Linked DNA regions of Methylobacterium mesophilicum SR1.6/6. The protein of the gene in region 1 interacts with the protein of each later gene in a pairwise test. Links are inferred from orthologs where the notes say so. Each region holds a gene or a part of one and is shown on either strand. Other genes may lie near its edges.

What was found.
Region 2: the proteins of MMSR116_RS18425 (region 1) and mntR interact in binary tests that used the Escherichia coli proteins (3 or more experiments, as listed by UniProt). The link is inferred for Methylobacterium mesophilicum SR1.6/6 from one-to-one orthologs.

What each region holds. Positions count from the first base shown.
Region 1 is NZ_CP043538.1:3,839,624-3,848,329, reverse strand. The notes cover bases 3,490-6,468. They hold MMSR116_RS18425 (methionine ABC transporter ATP-binding protein), read left to right. Parts: upstream 3,490-4,392; coding sequence 4,393-5,544; downstream 5,545-6,468. Other genes in these bases: MMSR116_RS18415 (LLM class flavin-dependent oxidoreductase), read left to right, coding at 6,300-6,468; MMSR116_RS18420 (methionine ABC transporter permease), read left to right, coding at 5,591-6,244; MMSR116_RS18430 (MetQ/NlpA family ABC transporter substrate-binding protein), read left to right, coding at 3,593-4,393. In the rest of the region: MMSR116_RS18455 (arsenic transporter), read right to left, coding at 1-336; MMSR116_RS18450 (metallophosphoesterase family protein), read right to left, coding at 406-1,629; MMSR116_RS18445 (hypothetical protein), read right to left, coding at 1,981-2,172; MMSR116_RS18440 (YeeE/YedE family protein), read left to right, coding at 2,437-2,847; MMSR116_RS18435 (YeeE/YedE family protein), read left to right, coding at 2,844-3,326; more of MMSR116_RS18415, read left to right, coding at 6,469-7,718; MMSR116_RS18410 (helix-turn-helix domain-containing protein), read right to left, coding at 7,728-8,706. UniProt on the Escherichia coli protein: Part of the ABC transporter complex MetNIQ involved in methionine import. Responsible for energy coupling to the transport system. It has also been shown to be involved in formyl-L-methionine transport.
Region 2 is NZ_CP043538.1:200,135-208,623, forward strand. Bases 3,682-6,443 are described here. They hold mntR (manganese-binding transcriptional regulator MntR), read left to right. Parts: upstream 3,682-4,712; coding sequence 4,713-5,174; downstream 5,175-6,443. Other genes in these bases: MMSR116_RS00975 (Nramp family divalent metal transporter), read right to left, coding at 3,682-4,556; MMSR116_RS00985 (zinc-binding metallopeptidase family protein), read right to left, coding at 5,190-6,386. Also shown: MMSR116_RS00955 (MliC family protein), read left to right, coding at 21-365; MMSR116_RS00960 (hypothetical protein), read left to right, coding at 383-559; MMSR116_RS00965 (thiamine pyrophosphate-binding protein), read left to right, coding at 632-2,320; MMSR116_RS00970 (dienelactone hydrolase family protein), read right to left, coding at 2,346-3,089; more of MMSR116_RS00975, read right to left, coding at 3,228-3,681; MMSR116_RS00990 (DUF2126 domain-containing protein), read left to right, coding at 6,603-8,489.

The DNA.
Region 1 (8,706 bases):
GACGGTGCCGACGAGGTAGACGAGGGTGAACAGCCGCGTCGCCGAGCCCTTGGCGGCGCGCACCGCGATTCCGGCGAGCCAGTCGAACAGGCCCTCCTTCCGGGCGACCTCCGACATCAGCATCATGCCGACGAGGAACAGGTAGACGTCGGTCCCCTTCAGCACGCCTTCCCAGGCGGTGGCGGGGGCGAGCAGGCCGAGGGCGACGAGGGCGCCGGCGCCGAGCACCGCCCAGATCGCCTCCGGCCAGGAGAACGGCCGCAGGATGACGCCGAGGGTCGCGAGGGCCGCGATCGCCCAGGTCGTGATGTTGGGGGTCAGCGTCAGCGCGCCCATCGGGTCCGGTCGTCCTCTATCGGGGTTTCGAATCGTGCGGTGCGGTGTGGAGCGCTTCGGGGCTGGGGACTACCAGTCCCGGCCGTGGCGGTTCGGGCCGAGCTGGTCGCCCCGGAGACCCTTCTCGGGCCAGGCGGAGAGCCGGTGGGCGTCGCTGCCGGGGCGGTCATGCGCGGGGGGCGGCACGAAGCTCGGGCCCACGGGCTCGATCACCTCGGTGTCGTCCGTGCCGGAGCCGTCCGCGACCGTGACGGCGAGGCGGCGCATGCCCTCCCGCCACGGGATCCGGGCATGGACCGTGCGGGGGCCATCGGGCCGCATCGGGTGGGGCGGACCGCCATCGACGCGCAGGTGGCAGCGCCAGTCGGCCTGCGGCCGGCCCGACAGCACGAGGGCCCGCGCCGAGATCGTGCCGTCGGGCACGTCGAGGGGCGCGGTGGCGAGGCGCCGGTCGGCGGGGCTCGTGACCATGACGAAGGGCAGCGCCCGGTCGAGGGGCTTGAACCGCCAGCTCGTCACGGGCCCGTCGATCGCCGCGACCGCGTAGCCCACCGAGCCGTCCTCGTTCTGTCCGACCGAGCGGGCCGCCGCGTAGAGCGTGCGCCCGTCCGGGGCGAGCTCGTTGTAGTGGGTGTGGCCCATCTCGACGAGGCGCACGCCGTGGTGGCGGATCAGGCCGGAGAGTTCCTCCCGCTCGTCGGGCACGCGGAGGTCGTCCGGGTAGGTGTGGGTGAAGATCGCGCAGGGCAGGCCTCGTTCGTCCGCCTGGGCCAGCTCGTCGGCGAGCCACGCGAGCTGGCGCGGACCGAGGCGGAAATCGAGGCCGAACCCCTTCTCGCCGTAGCCGGCGCTGATCATGTCGAGGAACAGGCAGCGCACCCCCGCGACGGTCTCGGCGTAGTAGGTCTGCGTGACGGGCGCCGGGTCGCGCGGGCGGGGCAGGTCGTGCCGGAGCGCCGCGTGCCCGCCGCCGCGGGGGCTGCCGGCGACCGCGGCGAACAGGGCGCCGAAGTCCGTCATCGTGCCGTACTGGCGGTCGTGGTCCCCGGCGATCAGGCGCACCGGCAGGTCCGGGTGCCGGTCGAGCGCGTCGCGCAGGAGGGCGTACTGCTCCGCCCGGCCATCCTCGGCGAGGTCACCCGGCAGGTAGGCGAAGTCGAGGAGGCCGTTCCCGTGCAGGCCCGCCACCTCGGCGAGGATCGCCCGCAGGTCGTCGGCGTTGCGGTCGCCCGCCCGCTCCAGATGAAGGTCGCCGATATGCGCGAAGGCGAACACGCGGTGATGCACGCTCATCGCGCGCCCGAGGTGCCGGATGCGACGGCATCCGACCTGCGCGATCCGTGAACCCCCTGAGCCATCGTACCCCCCGGACAGGCCCGACACCCCCGGCCGGAGATCGGCCGCGGCTGTTGCGACCGGCCTGACGTTTCGGACACGGCCGGGTTCCGGTGCTCGGAGGTGGCGTGCGGGAGCGGGCACCTACTTTTTCGTGATCGATGCTCCGAAGACGGGTCAGAGGCGGGAAGTGTCGGGAAAGCAGACACCTCGTGTCTTCTTCCCCGACATGCCTCGCGCCTTCGGGGACGACAGTTGCGCGGTCCGGGCAGAGCTCGCCGGGCGCGGGCAGAGACTTCCGCAGACGGCTCAGTGCACGCGGCGGAACAGGTCCGGCAGGTAGCGCTCCAGCGTATCGTGCCCCTCGAACTTCACGTCCACGGTGGGTGCGGCGCCGCCCGGCCGATGCACGCCCACCACCCGGCCGCGGGCATGGCGCCAGATTCCCAGGATCTCGGCGAGGTCGAGTCGCTCGAACATGACCTCGTCGCCCTGCGACATGGCCGGAGCGGGCCAGGCCGCCCGATGAGGTCGGCGGGGTGCCGCATCCTCTCGGGAAGGCTCTTCCCCCGCCTCCCGGGACGCGGAGGAGGTTTCGTTCGCGGAGTGCTCGCGGAAGAGCATGATCTTCACTAAGCCGTTGCGATATCGTGATAATTGCAGCTGAAGCCGGATCCGGCAAGGCTTGTTCCGGCCCCGAGGGAGCGCTACCAATCCGCACGCGGCCGCGCCTGCGGCCAGGCGAATCGCGACCCGGGACCGTCCATGGGCACCTACCTCCCCGCGTTGGCCGGCGGCCTGCTGATCGGCGCATCGGCCGCGCTGCTGCTCCTCCTGAACGGCCGGATCGCCGGCATCAGCGGCCTCGTCGCGAGCCTTGGCCGCCCGGGCGGCCACCGCCTCGCCGATGCCGCCTTCCTGCTCGGCCTGGTCCTCGGGCCGCCGGCCTTCGCGCTGCTGGCCGGGCACTGGCCGGACATGCGAATCCAGGCCGGGTTGCCGGTCCTGGCGCTGGCCGGGCTGCTGGTCGGCTTCGGCACCCGCCTCGGCTCCGGCTGCACCTCCGGGCACGGCGTCTGCGGCCTTGCCCGGCTGTCGCCGCGGTCGATCGTGGCGGTGCTGGTGTTCCTCGCCACCGGCATGCTGACGGTCGCCGCCGTGCGGGGGCTGGCGTGAGCGTGGCCCTGCGCGTCGCCGTGGCCCTCGCGTCGGGGCTCATCTTCGGGCTCGGCCTCGCCCTGTCGGGGATGCTCGACCCGGCCCGCGTGCGCGGCTTCCTCGACGTCGCGGGCGCCTGGGATCCGACCCTCGTCTTCGTCCTCGGCGGCGCCGTCACGGTCTCGGGGCTGGGCTATTTCCTGAGCCGCCGCCGGTCCGGACCGGTGCTGGGGACCCGGTTCGATGGGCCCAGCAAGCGCCGGATCGACGCGCCGCTCGTCGGCGGGGCGGCCCTGTTCGGGATCGGCTGGGGGCTCTCGGGTTTCTGCCCCGGCCCGGCCGTCGCGGCGCTCTCCACGGGCGCGACCCCGGTCCTCGTCTTCGTCGCCGCCATGCTCGCCGGGATGGCGCTCCACGATCTCGGGCGCGGCGCTGCGGAGCGCCGGGACACGGCCGCGCCGCCCCTGGATCCGCGCGGTGGAGGCACCCCGGCCTGAACCCAGTGGGTCGCAGCATTCCGATTTAAGAAATCGCGCGAGCGGAGATCGTTCGTATCGGCAGATCTCGATCTTTAGAATGTTCGGCCCGGTGTACTTGATCTAGACAGTGCTCAACAAGATCAGCCGGAGGCACTTGCGCCGCTCATCCTGCGGGATGGCCGGCCGTGCGCCGGTGCGCGCAGGAAGGCCGCCTCCGCGCACGATCCCGCCCTCCACACCCTGCCCTGGCTCGATCGAGCCGCCGCGAGCCAGAGTTCCGCCCGATGACGTTCCTGCGTTTCCTCGCCGCCCTGGGACTCGCCCTCTGCGCAGTCTCGGCCCGGGCCGAGAGCCTCAAGATCGGCACCGTCCCGGGCGCCTACAGCGACGCCGCCCACGTGGCGGCCCGGGAGGCCAAGGCCCAGGGCCTCGACGTCCAGGTCATCGAGTTCAGCGACTGGACGACGCCGAACGTCGCGCTGGATGCCGGCGACGTCGACGTGAACTTCTTCCAGCACCGGCCCTTCATGGAGAACGCCGCGAAGCAGAAGGGCTACCAGTTCGCGATCGTGGGCCTCGGGATCCTGCAGAATATCGGCCTGTATTCCCTGAAGCATAAGAGCTTCGCCGAGATCCCGACGGGCGGCACGGTGGCGATCGCCAACGATCCCGTGAACCAGGGTCGCGCCCTGCTGCTGCTCCAGAAGGCCGGGCTGATCACGCTGAAAGACGGGGTCGGCTTCCTCGGCACCCTCGACGACATCACCGCGAACCCCAAGACACTGCGATTCACCGAGGTCGAGGGGCCGCAACTCGTCCGGATCACCCGCGACGTCGATCTCGCACAGGGCTACCCGCACTTCATCGTGGCGTCCGGCAGCTTCGACCCGACAAGCGGCCTGATCTACTCCGGCATCGAGGACAAGCTCTTCGCCGTGAGCTTCGTCACCAAGGCGTCCCGCAAGGACGACCCGGCCATCGCCAAGTTCGTCAAGCTGTTCCAGAACTCGGACGCCGTGAAGCAGCAGATCCGCAAGTCCTTCGCCGACAGCGACAAGCTGTACCTGCTGGCGTGGCAGAACTGATGGTCGGCCTCGTCTTCGACAGCCTGCGCGATCCGGGCGACCGGATCGCCGCCGGACCGCGGCGCCGGACCGCCGCACAGGCGACCGTGACGACCTCGCCCGGCCGGGCCGCCGGCACGGTGCGGTTCGAGGCGGTCTCCAAGACCTACCGGACCGCCGCCGGGCCGGTCCAGGCCCTCGACGGCGTCGATCTCGCCATCCCGGCCGGGGCGATCTTCGGCATCATCGGCCGCTCGGGGGCGGGCAAGTCGAGCCTGCTGCGCACCGTCAACCGGCTGGAGTCACCGAGTTCCGGCCGGGTGCTCGTCGACGGCGCGCCCATCGACGCCCTCGACACGGACGGCCTCGTGGCCCTGCGCCGCCGCATCGGCATGATCTTCCAGCACTTCAACCTGCTGGCGGCCAAGACCGTCCGGCAGAACGTGGCGCTGCCGCTGTCGGTGGCGGAAATTCCCAGGGCCGAGATCGGCCCCCGGGTCGCGGAGGCGCTGCGCCTCGTCGGGCTGGAGGACAAGGCCGACACCTACCCGTCCCGGCTCTCCGGCGGGCAGAAGCAGCGGGTCGGCATCGCCCGGGCGCTCGTGAGCAGCCCCGAGATCCTGCTCTGCGACGAGGCGACCTCCGCCCTCGACCCGGAGACGACGCTGGCAATCCTCGACCTGTTGCGGGACATCAACCGCCGGCTCGGGATCACCGTCATCCTGATCACCCACGAGATGAGCGTGATCCGCGAGATCTGCAGCGACGTGGTGGTGCTGGAGGGAGGCCGCGTGGTCGAGACCGGGCCGGTCTGGCGCGTGTTCGGGGCGCCCGAGCACCCGACGACGCGGGCGCTCCTCGAACCGCTCACCCGCGGCCTGCCGGCGGATCTGGCGGCCCGGCTGCAGCCCCACCCCGTGCCCGGCGGGTCCGCGATCCTGCGGATCACCTGTGCCGGGCAGGGCGCGCCCGACCTCACGGGCCTCGCGGCGGCCGCGGGGGCGCCGGTGCGATTGCTTCAGGCCGGCATCGAGCGGATCCAGGGCCACGCGGTCGGCCGGATGCTGGTCGCCGTGCCGGGGACGGATCCGGACGTGGCGGAGCGGCTGCGGGCGCTCGGCGGGGAGGTCGAGCGGCTCGGCTATGTCGGCCCGGACTTCGAGGCGGCGTGAGGCCGCCGGCGAGCCGCTGTAACCGCACCCAACCCGGAGCCCCGCCATGACCCCGCAGATGATCGACCGCCTCTGGCAGGCCTCCCTGGACACGCTGTTCATGGTCGGCATCTCGGCCGGGATCGCGGTGCTGGCCGGCATCCCGCTGGCGCTGTTCCTCGTCACCTCCGGGCCCGGTGGCATCTTCCCGGCGCCGCGGGCCAACCGGGTGGTCGGCACCCTGGTCAACGGCTTCCGCGCCGTGCCCTTCATCGTGCTGCTGGTGGCGCTGATCCCGTTCACCCGGCTGGTCGCCGGCACCACCATCGGCGTCTGGGCGGCGATCGTGCCCCTCTCGGTGAGCGCCACCCCGTTCTTCGCCCGGATCGCCGAGGTCTCGCTCCGGGAGGTGGATGCCGGCCTGATCGAGGCGGCGCAATCCATCGGCTGCCGGCGCCGGCACATCCTCGCCCACGTGCTCCTGCCCGAGGCGCTGCCCGGCATCGTCGGCGGCTTCACCATCACGGTGGTGTCGATGATCGGTGCCTCCGCGATGGCGGGCGCGGTGGGCGCGGGCGGGCTCGGCGACGTCGCCATCCGGTACGGCTATCAGCGCTTCGACACCACCGTGATGATGGTGGTGATCGCGATCCTGATCGCCCTGGTCTGCCTCGTGCAGCTCGTGGGCGACACCGCGGTGCGGCGGCTGCGCGCCCGCTGACGGATCCGCATCCCCAGGCGATCCGCCCTGATCCTGCGACCGGGAGGCCGCCACCATGACCCTGCACCTAGACGATTCGGCCTCCGAAACCACCGGAGCGACGCCGGCTGGACGGAAGCAGATCCTGTTGAACGCCTTCGACATGACCTGCGTGGGCCACATCAACCACGGCCTCTGGACCCATCCGCGCGACCGCTCGTCGGACTACAACACGCTGTCCTACTGGACCGGGCAGGCGAAGCTCCTGGAGCGCGGGCTGTTCGACGGCCTGTTCATCGCCGACATCATCGGCGTCTACGACATCTACGGCGGCGGCATCGACGTCACCGCCCGGGAGGCCGTGCAGCTTCCGGTCAACGACCCGACGCTGATGATCTCCGCCATGGCGGCGGTGACCGAGCATCTTGGATTCGGCGTGACCATCAACGTCCACCAGGAGGCGCCCTACACCTTCGCCCGCCGCCTCTCGACCCTCGACCATCTGACCGGCGGTCGGATCGGCTGGAACGTCGTCACCGGCTATCTCGACAGCGCCCATCGCGGCCAGAGCGGCGGCGCTTTGCCGGCGCACGACCGACGCTACGACTACGCGGACGAGTATCTGGAGGTGCTCTACCGGCTCTGGGAGGGAAGCTGGGACGACGCGGCCGTGCGCCGCGACCGGGAGGCCCGGGTGTTCAGCGATCCAGCCCATATCCGGCCGGTGGTGCACCGGGGCGAGTTCTTCTCGGTCGCGGGCTATCACCTGTCGGAGCCGTCGCCGCAGCGGACGCCGGTCCTCTACCAGGCGGGCGCCTCGGGCCGCGGACGCGCCTTCGCGGGCCGCCACGCGGAATGCGTGTTCATCTCCGCCCGCGATCCGGCCACCGCCCGCGACGCGGTTCGCGCCATCCGGTCCGAGGCGGTCGCGGCCGGCCGGAAGCCCGACGACGTGAAGGTCTTCGTCGGCCTCGCGGTCATTCCCGGACGGACGCGCGCCGAGGCCGAGGCGAAGCGGGACGAGTACCTGCGCTACGCCAGCCCGGAGGCGGGCCTCGCGCATTTCTCCGCCTCCACGGGGATCGACTTCGCCCGCTACGGGCTCGACGAGCCGATCCCCTACGCGCCGGGCAACGCGATCCAGTCGGCCACCGCGGCGGCGGCCAAGCGCGGGCTGACGAAGCGCGACCTCCTCGCCGAACTGCAGCTCGGCGGCCGCTACGCGGTGCTCACCGGCGACGCGGTCTCGATCGCCGACGAACTGCAGGCCTGGATCACGGATGGCGAGGTCGACGGGTTCAACCTCAGCCGGATCGTCGTGCCGGAGAGCTTTTCCGATTTCATCGACATCGTGATCCCGGAGCTTCAGGACCGCGGCCTCTACAAGACCGCCTATGCCGAGGGCTCCCTGCGGGCCAAACTCTTCCGCCGGGGCGACCGGTTGCCCGGGCGCCACCCGGCCGACACCTTCCGGCACCCGGCCGCCGCGCGGTGAGCCGCCGCCTCACAGACTCTCGATCCAGTTGCGCAGGAGTGCCCCCGGACCGTGGCCCGGACCGGTCTCCAGCCGGTGAGGCGCGTCGCTGGGGATGAAGCCGAAGCGGCGCTTGAACGCGCGCCGGAAGGTCCGCTCGTCCGAGAAGCCGACCGCGTAGGCGACCTGCGAGATCCGCGGCGGCCGCCCCGGCTCGTGCCGGGCGAGCATCCGCATCGCCGCCATGAGGCGCCGGTCGCGGATATAGGTGACGATGCCGTTCGGCGCGAACAGGCGATACAGCGTCGAGCGCGACAGTCCCAGCCGCGCGGCGATCACCGCCGGCGTCAGCTTCGGGTTGCCGAGTTCCGCCTCGACGAGGCGCCGGACCCGGATCCGGACGTCCTGATGCGGGAACGGGCGCTCGTCCGCCTGCCCGCGCAACCAGCTGGCGCAGAGCTGGGTGATCGCCGCCGAGGCCGACAGGGCCTCGCGCCGGTCCAGCAGGTCGCCGCAGGCGACCACGTTCGCCACGAAGGTGTGGACCAGACGCCCGAACGGGTCGCCGTCATGATCGAGGGGGCGGCCGTGCAGGGCGTCCGGGTGGCAGCCCTGCTGCTCAAGCAGGGAGCGGGGGATCAGGACGTTCGTGGCGTCCACCGGACCGGCCACGATGCGCACCGGCTGCGCGAGGTCGAAGACGATGCACTGCACCTCGGTGACGGGATGGACGCACCGCTCCGTCTCCACGCGGCTCTGCCCGCTGCGGTAGAACTGCAGCAGGATGTGGTCGAGGCCCTGCTGGGTGACCATCTCCCGCGACCGCACCAGCGTGTGGGCCGGCGCGATCACGTCGCCGACGATGAGATCGCCGAGATGGTAGCTGCGCATCGCGATCGGGCGCGTCAGATCGGTCTCGGGCCGGAAGCCGACCGCGAAGACCGGTGCCAGATGCTCCCGCCATGCCTGACCGAGCGCGTTCGGATCATCGGGTGGCTCGAAGCGCAGG
Region 2 (8,489 bases), 3.6 Mb from region 1 along the record:
GCCGAATCGCAGGAGCCATCGTGAACCGTCCGCCGTCACGCAGGGGCATTGCGCTCCTTCTCGCCGCAGGGTTCCTGGTTCCGGCGGTTCCGGCGTGGGCCGCATCGTCCGCGATCCGCAGGGTCGCCTTCGCCTGCCCCGCCGGGCAGACCCTCAGGGTCGCGTTCGACACCGGCGACCTGAACGCGCCGGCCGTCGTCAACCCGCCCGCCGGTCCCTCGCTCACCCTGCCCGTCCAGCCGCACGCGGACGGGATCTGGTACGGGGATGCGCGCCACGAACTGCGCGGCCGGGGGCGCACGGTGACGTGGACGGAGGCGGGCAAGCCCCCGCTCACCTGCACGGAGTCCGGCGCCGGCGAGTGAGTGCCGCGGATGTCGCGATGACCTGTCCGATTCGGGTCCACGGGCCGTCCCGGCTCGCCACGCCCGGCATGGGCCGGGCCACCATGGGCCGGGACACGATCGCGGCCTTCTGTGCCGACCCGGTCAAGCGGGACTGCGGCCTCCGCAGCCTGCGCGCCAGCCTCGACGCCGACGGCCTCGCGCAGGGGCCGTAGAGCCGCCGGGGCATTGCCCCGGACCGCCCTTGGTTTAGCCTCCGGCTGATTCCGTCGGAGGAGACTGGGACGATGCCGATCGAGACCGTGGAGGCCGCCGGCCGCCGCCGGGGCGCCGATCTCCTGGTGGAGGTGCTGCGCTCGGAGGGGGTGCGCTACATCTTCGGCAATCCCGGCACCACCGAACTGCCGCTGATCGACGCCCTCACCGAGGCGCCGGACATCGCCTACATCCTGGCCCTGCAGGAGGCGACCGCGGTGGCCATGGCGGACGGCTACGCGCAGGGCGCGCGCCGGCCCGCCTTCCTCAACCTGCACACGGCGGGCGGCCTCGGCCACGCCATGGGCGGGCTGGTGAACTCCCAGGTCTCGGGCACGCCGCTGGTGGTCACCGCCGGGCAGCAGGATCTCCGCCACGCGCTGACCGACCCGCTGCTGATGGGCGACCTCGTCGCCATCGCCGACCCGGTGATGAAATGGGCCCGCGAGGTGACGAGCCCGGACCAGATCCCGATCCTGCTGCGCCGCGCCTTCCACGATGCGGGGGCCGCCCCCTCCGGCCCGGTCTTCCTGTCCCTGCCCATGGACGTGATGGAGGCGATGAGCGCCGTGCCGGCCGGCGAGACCTCGACCATCGACCAGCGGGCGGTCGCTGGCTCCCTCGACCGCTTGGCCGAAAAGCTCGCCGCCATCGCGCCGGGCCGCCTCGCCCTGATCGCGGGCGACGAGATCGACGCTTCCGACGCCTCGGCGCAGATGGTGGCGCTGGCCGACCTGCTGGCGGCGCCGGTCTACGGCTCGTCCTGGCCGGCCCACATCCCCTTCCCCACCGCGCACCCGCTCTGGGCCGGCAACCTCCCGACCCGGGCCGACGCCATCGCCGACATCCTCGGGCGCTACGACGCGGTGTTCGCGCTCGGCGGCAAGTCTCTGATCACCGTGCTCTACTCGGACGTCTCGGCGGTGCCGCCGGGCGTTCAGGTGTTCCAGCTCTCGGCGGACGTCCGCGACCTCGGGCGCACCTACGCCACCTGCCTGTCGACGGTGGGCGACATCCGCGCCTCGCTGGACGCCCTGCTGCCGCTGCTGGCTCCCCGCCTCGCCGACCGGGCCGAGGCTTTCGCGCAGCTGCGCAGCCAAGCCGTGACCGTCCGGGCCGAGCGGCGGGCGAAGCTCGCCGCCGCCGCCGACGCGGCCTTCGAGGATCCGGTGATCGCGCCGCTGGTCGCCGCCCGGGAGGTCGCCCGCGCGGTCGGGGCCGAGACCACCATCGTGGACGAGGCGCCCGCGACGCTGACCCACCTGCGCACCTTCCTCGACAGCCCCTCGGCGCATCAATACGCGGCGATGCGCGGCGGCGTCCTCGGCTGGGGCATGCCGGCGGCGGTGGGCTTTTCCCTGGGCCTCGACCGCGCGCCCGTGGTCTGTGTCGTGGGCGACGGGGCCGCGATGTATTCGCCGCAGGCCTTGTGGACCGCCGCGCATGAAAAGCTGCCGGTCACCTTCGTGGTGATCAACAACGCCGAGTACAACATCCTCAAGACGTTCATGAAGGGCCAGGCGCACTACGCCTCGGTGCGCGCCAACCGCTTCATCGCCATGGACCTCACCGACCCGCGGGTCGATTTCTTGGCGCTCGCCGCCTCCATGGGGGTGCCCGCCCGGCGGGTGACGGCCGCCACCGACATCGCCCCGGCGATCGAGGCCGGGATCCGGTCGGGGGGCGCCAACCTCGTGGAGGTGGTGGTGCGGGCGACGTGATCGGACCCGGCGCGCGGGCGCTCGCTCAGCCCGCGCGGCGCAGCGTGCGCCCGAAGAGTCCGAGCATCGCGTCCCAGCCGCGCGCGGCGGCGGCTGGGTCGTAGACGGGAAAATCCGGCATCATCCAGCCATGCGCGGCGGGATAGGTCTCCGCCCCGTACCGGACACCCCCCTGGCTCAGCGCCGCCTCCAGCCGCTCGGCCATCTCGGGCGGGTAGCTGCGATCGTTCTCGGCCGCGGCGATGTAGACCTCCGCCTTCAGTTGCGGCGCGAGGCGGTGGGGACTCGCCGGCTCATCGGTCGCCAGATTGCCGCCGTGAAAGCTGGCCACGGCCGCGAAACGCTCGGGATACGTCCCGGCCGCCGTCAGCGCCATGCGGCCGCCCATGCAGAAGCCCACCGCCCCGACCACGCGGCCCGCGACGTCGTCCCGGGTATCGAGATAGGCGAGCAGAGCACCCGTATCCGCGGCCGCCTTCACGTTGTCGGTCGTGGCCATCAGCGGCCCCAGGATGGTGCGGAAGTCGCCCTTGAACACCTCCGCGGGCACGAATGGCTCGTACGGTCCGTAGCGATAGAAGAGGTCCGGCAGCAGCACGAGATAGCCGCCCGCCGCGAGCTGCCGCGCCATGTCGAGCAGACCCGGCCGGATGCCGCCGGCATCCATGTAGAGGATCGCCGCGGGCCAGGGCCCGGCGCCCTCGGGCGTGACGACGTGTGTCGGGCACGTCCCGTCCTGGGTTCGGATCGCGACTTCTTGGACGACCATGGGGCGTTCCTCGACCGGGCGGTGAGGCCTTCTGCGCCCGGTCACCGGAAACCGCCAGGGGGCGGAGGCCGGTTTGTCGAACACCCGTTCCTGCCCGTCCGGATCCAGGACGGGCGCGCCGGCAGCGGGCGCGCGGGCTCACTCCAGTCCCGGCACCGGCACCCCGAAGGCCGCCGCCAGCAGCACCATGTTGAGCGCGAGCACCACCGCGGCCCCCGCCACCGCGGCCGCCTGGGTCAGCGGCCCGTTTGCGAAGGGACCCATCACGCTGCGCCGCCGGGTGAACACCACCAGGGCCACCATCGGCACCGGCAGGGCGAGCGACAGTACCACCTGGGACAGGACCAGCGCCTGCGTCGGGTCGACGCCGATCGCCACCACCACGAAGGCCGGCAGCATCGTCACCAGCCGGCGGACGAGGAGCGGGATGCGCCAGCCGGTGAAGCCCTGCATCACCAATTGCCCGGCAAGCGTGCCCACCACCGAGGAGGAGATCCCGGAGGCGAGCAGCGACACCAGGAAGGCCGCCCCCGCGGCGGGACCCAGCAGCGGCGTCAGGGTGCGGTAGGCCTCGCCGATCTCCGCCACCTCGCTGTGGCCGAGATGGAAGGCCGCCGCCGCCATGATCACCATCGCCATGTTGACGAGCCCCGCCAGCAGCAGCGCCACCACCACCTCGCGGTTCGAGTAGCGCACCAGCAGGCGCCGGTCGGCCTCGGTGCGGGGATTGCCCCGGCTCTGCGTGAGGCCCGAGTGCAGGAACAGCGCGTGCGGCATCACGGTGGCGCCGATGATCCCCACCGCGATGGTGAGCGCCTGCGCGTCCGGAATTTTTGGGGTGACGAGGCCCTTGGCGGCCTCGCCCCAGGCCACGGGCGCCACCAGCAGCTCGACCGCGTAGCAGAGGCCGATCGTGCCGACCATCGCGCCGATGGCGATCTCCAGCGGCCGGAAGCCCTCATGCTCCAGGAGCAGGATCGCGTAGGTGACGATCGCGGTGATCCCCATGCCGGCCATCAGCGGCATGCCGGTGAGCAGCGACAGGCCGATGGCGCCGCCGAGGAACTCCGCGAGGTCGGTGGCCATGGCGGCGACCTCGCTGATGCCCCAGAGGGCGAGGCGCACCGGCCGCGTCGTCGCGTCCCGGCAATGCTCCGCGAGGTTCTTTCCCGTCACGATCCCGAGCTTGGCCGAGAGCGCCTGGAACAGCATCGCCGTGAGGTTGGCGAGCAGCACCACCCAGAGCAGGCCGTAGCCGTAGCGGGCGCCGGCCTGGATGTTGGTGGCGAAGTTGCCGGGGTCCATGTAGGCGATCGACGCCGTGACGGCCGGACCTGCGAACAGCAGGAACCGGCCGCGGCCGCCCTTCCGCCCGTCGAGGACGTCGCGGATGGCGCCCTCGGTCCGCCGGCTCATCGCTCCGGGCGCGGCGCCGCCCGGGGCCGTCGCGGCGTTCGGCGCCACCATGATCACCCCCACCTCAAAGATATAGCGTAGGCTATATTCGCGGCTGAGCCCGTCGGATGCAAGAGGTGCGTGCCGCTCTCACGGGACTCCCCTGCCGGCCCCGGTGTTTGCTAGACAGGGCGGGGGCGGCGCATGCGAGCCGAGAGGGGGAAGCCGATGCAGGACGCATCCGAGCCGGGCTCGCCGGAGACCGTGCTGGTCGATCCGGAGCGGCACGTGGAGAGCTTCCGCCAGGCGCGCGAGGCGAGGCGCTCGGAGCTGGTCGAGGATTACGTCGAATTGATCGACGACCTGATCGGCGACGGCGGCGAGGCGCGGCAGGTGGACATCGCGGCCCGCCTCGGCGTGGCGCAGCCGACCGTCGCCAAGATGCTCAAGCGCCTGTGCGAGGACGGTTTCGTCCAGCAGCGGCCCTATCGCGGCGTTTTCCTGACCGAGGCCGGCCGGCGGCTGGCCGTCCAGGCCCGGGAGCGCCACCGGATCGTGGAGCGCTTCCTCTGCGCGCTGGGGGTGAGCCCCGAGACCGCCCGGCGGGACGCGGAGGGGATCGAGCACCACGTCAGCGCCGAGACGCTCGAGGCGTTCCGGGCCTTCGCGGAGCGGCACGGGCGGACGTGACCGGCCGCCCCGCCCTCACACCGTCGGCGCCGCCACCTTCTGGCGCAGGCCCAGGATCACCGCCCGGAGCATCTCGGCCCCGGCCTCGCCGGCATCCGGCAGGGTGCCGGTGCGGGAGGCGTAGATCCGCTCGTGCACGAAGGCGAGCTTGGCGATCACCGCGGGCGTCAGCTTGAACGGGTAGAGCGCCGGCTGGCCCATGCTGTGGGACAGCGAGTTGATCGCGTAGGTCAGCGGCAGCCACGCGGCGATCAACCGGTCGAGATCCAGGGTGTTGTAGGGATCGAAGTCGATCACGGTCGGCGCCTGCGGCACCGCATGCGCCCTCTGACGCAGGCGCGGGCGCACGTGCAGCTCGAAGGTCGAGGCGGTCTCGACCGTGTCGACGATGTGCAGGTAATGCGCGAAGGTCTCGGCGAAATCCTCCCAGGGATGGGCGGTGGCGTAGGCCGAGACGTAGGCCTCGTCCCAGTCGGCCGGCGCGCCCCTGGCGTAGTGGTCCTGCAGGGCCTGGACGTAGTTCAGCCGCTCGTCGCCGAACAGCGCCCGGAAGGATTCCCAGGAGGGGCTGTTCAGCACCAGCAGATACCAGAAGTAATGTCCGATCTCATGCCGGAAATGGCCGAGCAGCGTGCGGTAATGCTCGCCGAACAGGATCCGGCGGCGCTCCCGCTCGACATCGTCGGCCTCGGCGATGTTCATGGTGATCAGGCCGTTGATGTGGCCCGTCAGCACCGGCGGCCCGCCGGAAAAGCTCTCGGACGGATCGACCAGGAAGTCGAAGGCCAGGCCGTCGGTGTACTGGGCGCGGGTTGCCAGCGGCAGTTCCAGGCGCAGCAGCGAGTAGAACAGCCGGTGCTTGGCCGCCTCGATCTGCCGCCAGCGGGTCAGGTTCCAGCCCTGCGACAGGTCCGGCACCACGCGGTTGTGGCGGCAGGCGGTGCAGTAGATGTCGGGGCTGTCCTCCGGCACCAGCCAGTTGCAGGCCTCCGACAGGGCGTTGTTGCAGCGCCGGTAGCGCCGGCCGGGATCCGCGTAGGCGTGGAAGACCTGGGCGCCGCCCATGAGCGGATGGGCCGAGAAACCCTGCGGCTCCAGGGCCGAGACCTCGTGGACCGCGCAGGTATAGCCCAGTGGCCGCGCGCAGCTCTCGCAGGCGGTCGCCTCGAAGGTGACCGGCTGGTCGCAGGCCTGGCACTGGAAGATCTTCATCGTGCGGTCCCGGACCGGCCGGCGGTCCACCAGCCGGTCAAGCGGGGCCGGCCGGCAAAGTTCCTGCCAAAAGCTGCGGGGAGCCGCCGTCACCGCACGAAAATTGCTTGTGCCCCGATCTGTGTCGCATAACCGCGCGGTGGGGGCCGACGCTCGACCTGCCGCGATGTCCGGTACCGGCTACGAGGCCGTATTCATCCTTCAAACGGAGCCATCGTGTCGATCAAAGCCGCCCTGCACCACGTCACGCATTACCGCTACGACCGGCCGATCAGCCTCGGTCCCCAGGTGATCCGCCTGCGCCCGGCCCCGCACGCGCGCACCAAGGTCCCGGCCTACGCGCTGACGGTGACGCCCGCCAACCACTTCCTGAACTGGCAGCAGGACCCGAGCGGCAACTGGCTCGCCCGCCTCGTCTTCCCGGAGAAGACCGACGAGCTGAAGATCGAGGTCGACCTCACCGCCGACATGGCGGTGATCAACCCGTTCGACTTCTTCGTGGAGGACTACGCCCAGACCCATCCCTTCCCGTACCACGCCGACCTCGCGGAGGAACTGGCGCCCTACCGCGCCGCCGTGGATGCCGAGTGCCCCGAGATGGAGGCGCTGCTGGCCCGCCTTCCGGAAGAGCCCAACACCGTCCAGTTCCTGGTGGCGCTGAACGGCCTGATCGCCCGGGAGACCGCTTACGGCGTCCGGATGGAGCCCGGCGTCCAGACCCCCGCCGAGACCCTGCGGCTCAGGAGCGGGTCGTGCCGGGATTCCGCGTGGCTCCTCGTGCAGGTGCTGCGCCGGATCGGCTTCGCCGCCCGGTTCGTCTCCGGCTACCTGATCCAGCTCGTCCCCGACACCACCGCGGTGGACGGCCCCACGGGCGCGTCGGCCGACTTCACCGACCTGCACGCCTGGGCCGAGGTCTACCTGCCGGGCGCCGGCTGGGTCGGACTGGACGCGACCTCGGGCCTGCTCACCGGCGAGGGCCACATCCCGCTCGCCGCGACGCCGCACCACCACTCGGCCGCGCCGATCTCGGGGGCGATGGAGCCCGCCGAGACGACCTTCGACTTCGGGATGAGCATCACCCGCGTCGCCGAGACGCCGCGGATCACCAAGCCGTTCTCGGACGCGGTCTGGTCGGCCATGGACGCGCTGGGCGAGCGGGTCGACGCCGACCTCGCCGCGCAGGACGTGCGGCTCACCATGGGCGGCGAGCCGACCTTCGTGTCGGTGGACGATTTCGAATCGCCCGAGTGGAACATCGCGGCCGTCGGACCCACGAAGCGGGGGCTCGCCGACCAGCTCATCCGGCGCCTGCGCGACCGGTTCGGCCCCGGGGGCCTGCTCCATTACGGCCAGGGCAAGTGGTATCCCGGCGAGAGCCTGCCCCGCTGGGCCTTCGCCCTGTACTGGCGCAAGGACGGCAGGCCGATCTGGCGCAACCCGGACCTGATCGCCCCGGAGGCGGCGCCCGGGGCGGAGGGGACCGCCACCATCGCGCAGGCCAAGGCGCTCGCCGACGGGCTGGCCCGCCGCCTCGGCCTGGCGGACTACGTCATGCCGGCCTTCGAGGACGGCGAGCTCTGGGAGAAGAAGGTCGCGGCGCTCTCGGTCAACGTCACGCCCGCAGAGGCCCGGTCCGGCTCGGCCGAGTTCGATGCGCGGATCCAGCGGGTCTACGCGCGGGGCCTCGGCGAGGCGGCGGGCTACGTCCTGCCGCTCGCCAGCCTGCCGACCGGCCAGGACGGCGATGCCGACCGCGTCTGGATCTCGGAGACGTGGGAATTCCGGCGCGGCGCCGCCTTCCTGGTGCCCGGCGACTCCCCCGTGGGCTTCCGCCTGCCCCTGTCGTCCCTGCCCTACGTGCCGCCGGAGCACTATCCCTACTACCAGCCGCAGGACCCGCTGGAACCCCGCGCGGCGCTGCCCGACGGCCATCCCGGCGCGACGACGGCCAACGGCTCCGGGATCACCGGCGTCGCGGTGCGCACGGCCCTGTCGATCGAGCCCCGGGACGGGGTGGTGCGGGTGTTCATGCCGCCGGTGCAGCGCGTCGACGAGTACCTCGAGCTCGCCGCCCACCTGGAGGCGACGGCCGCGGAGCTG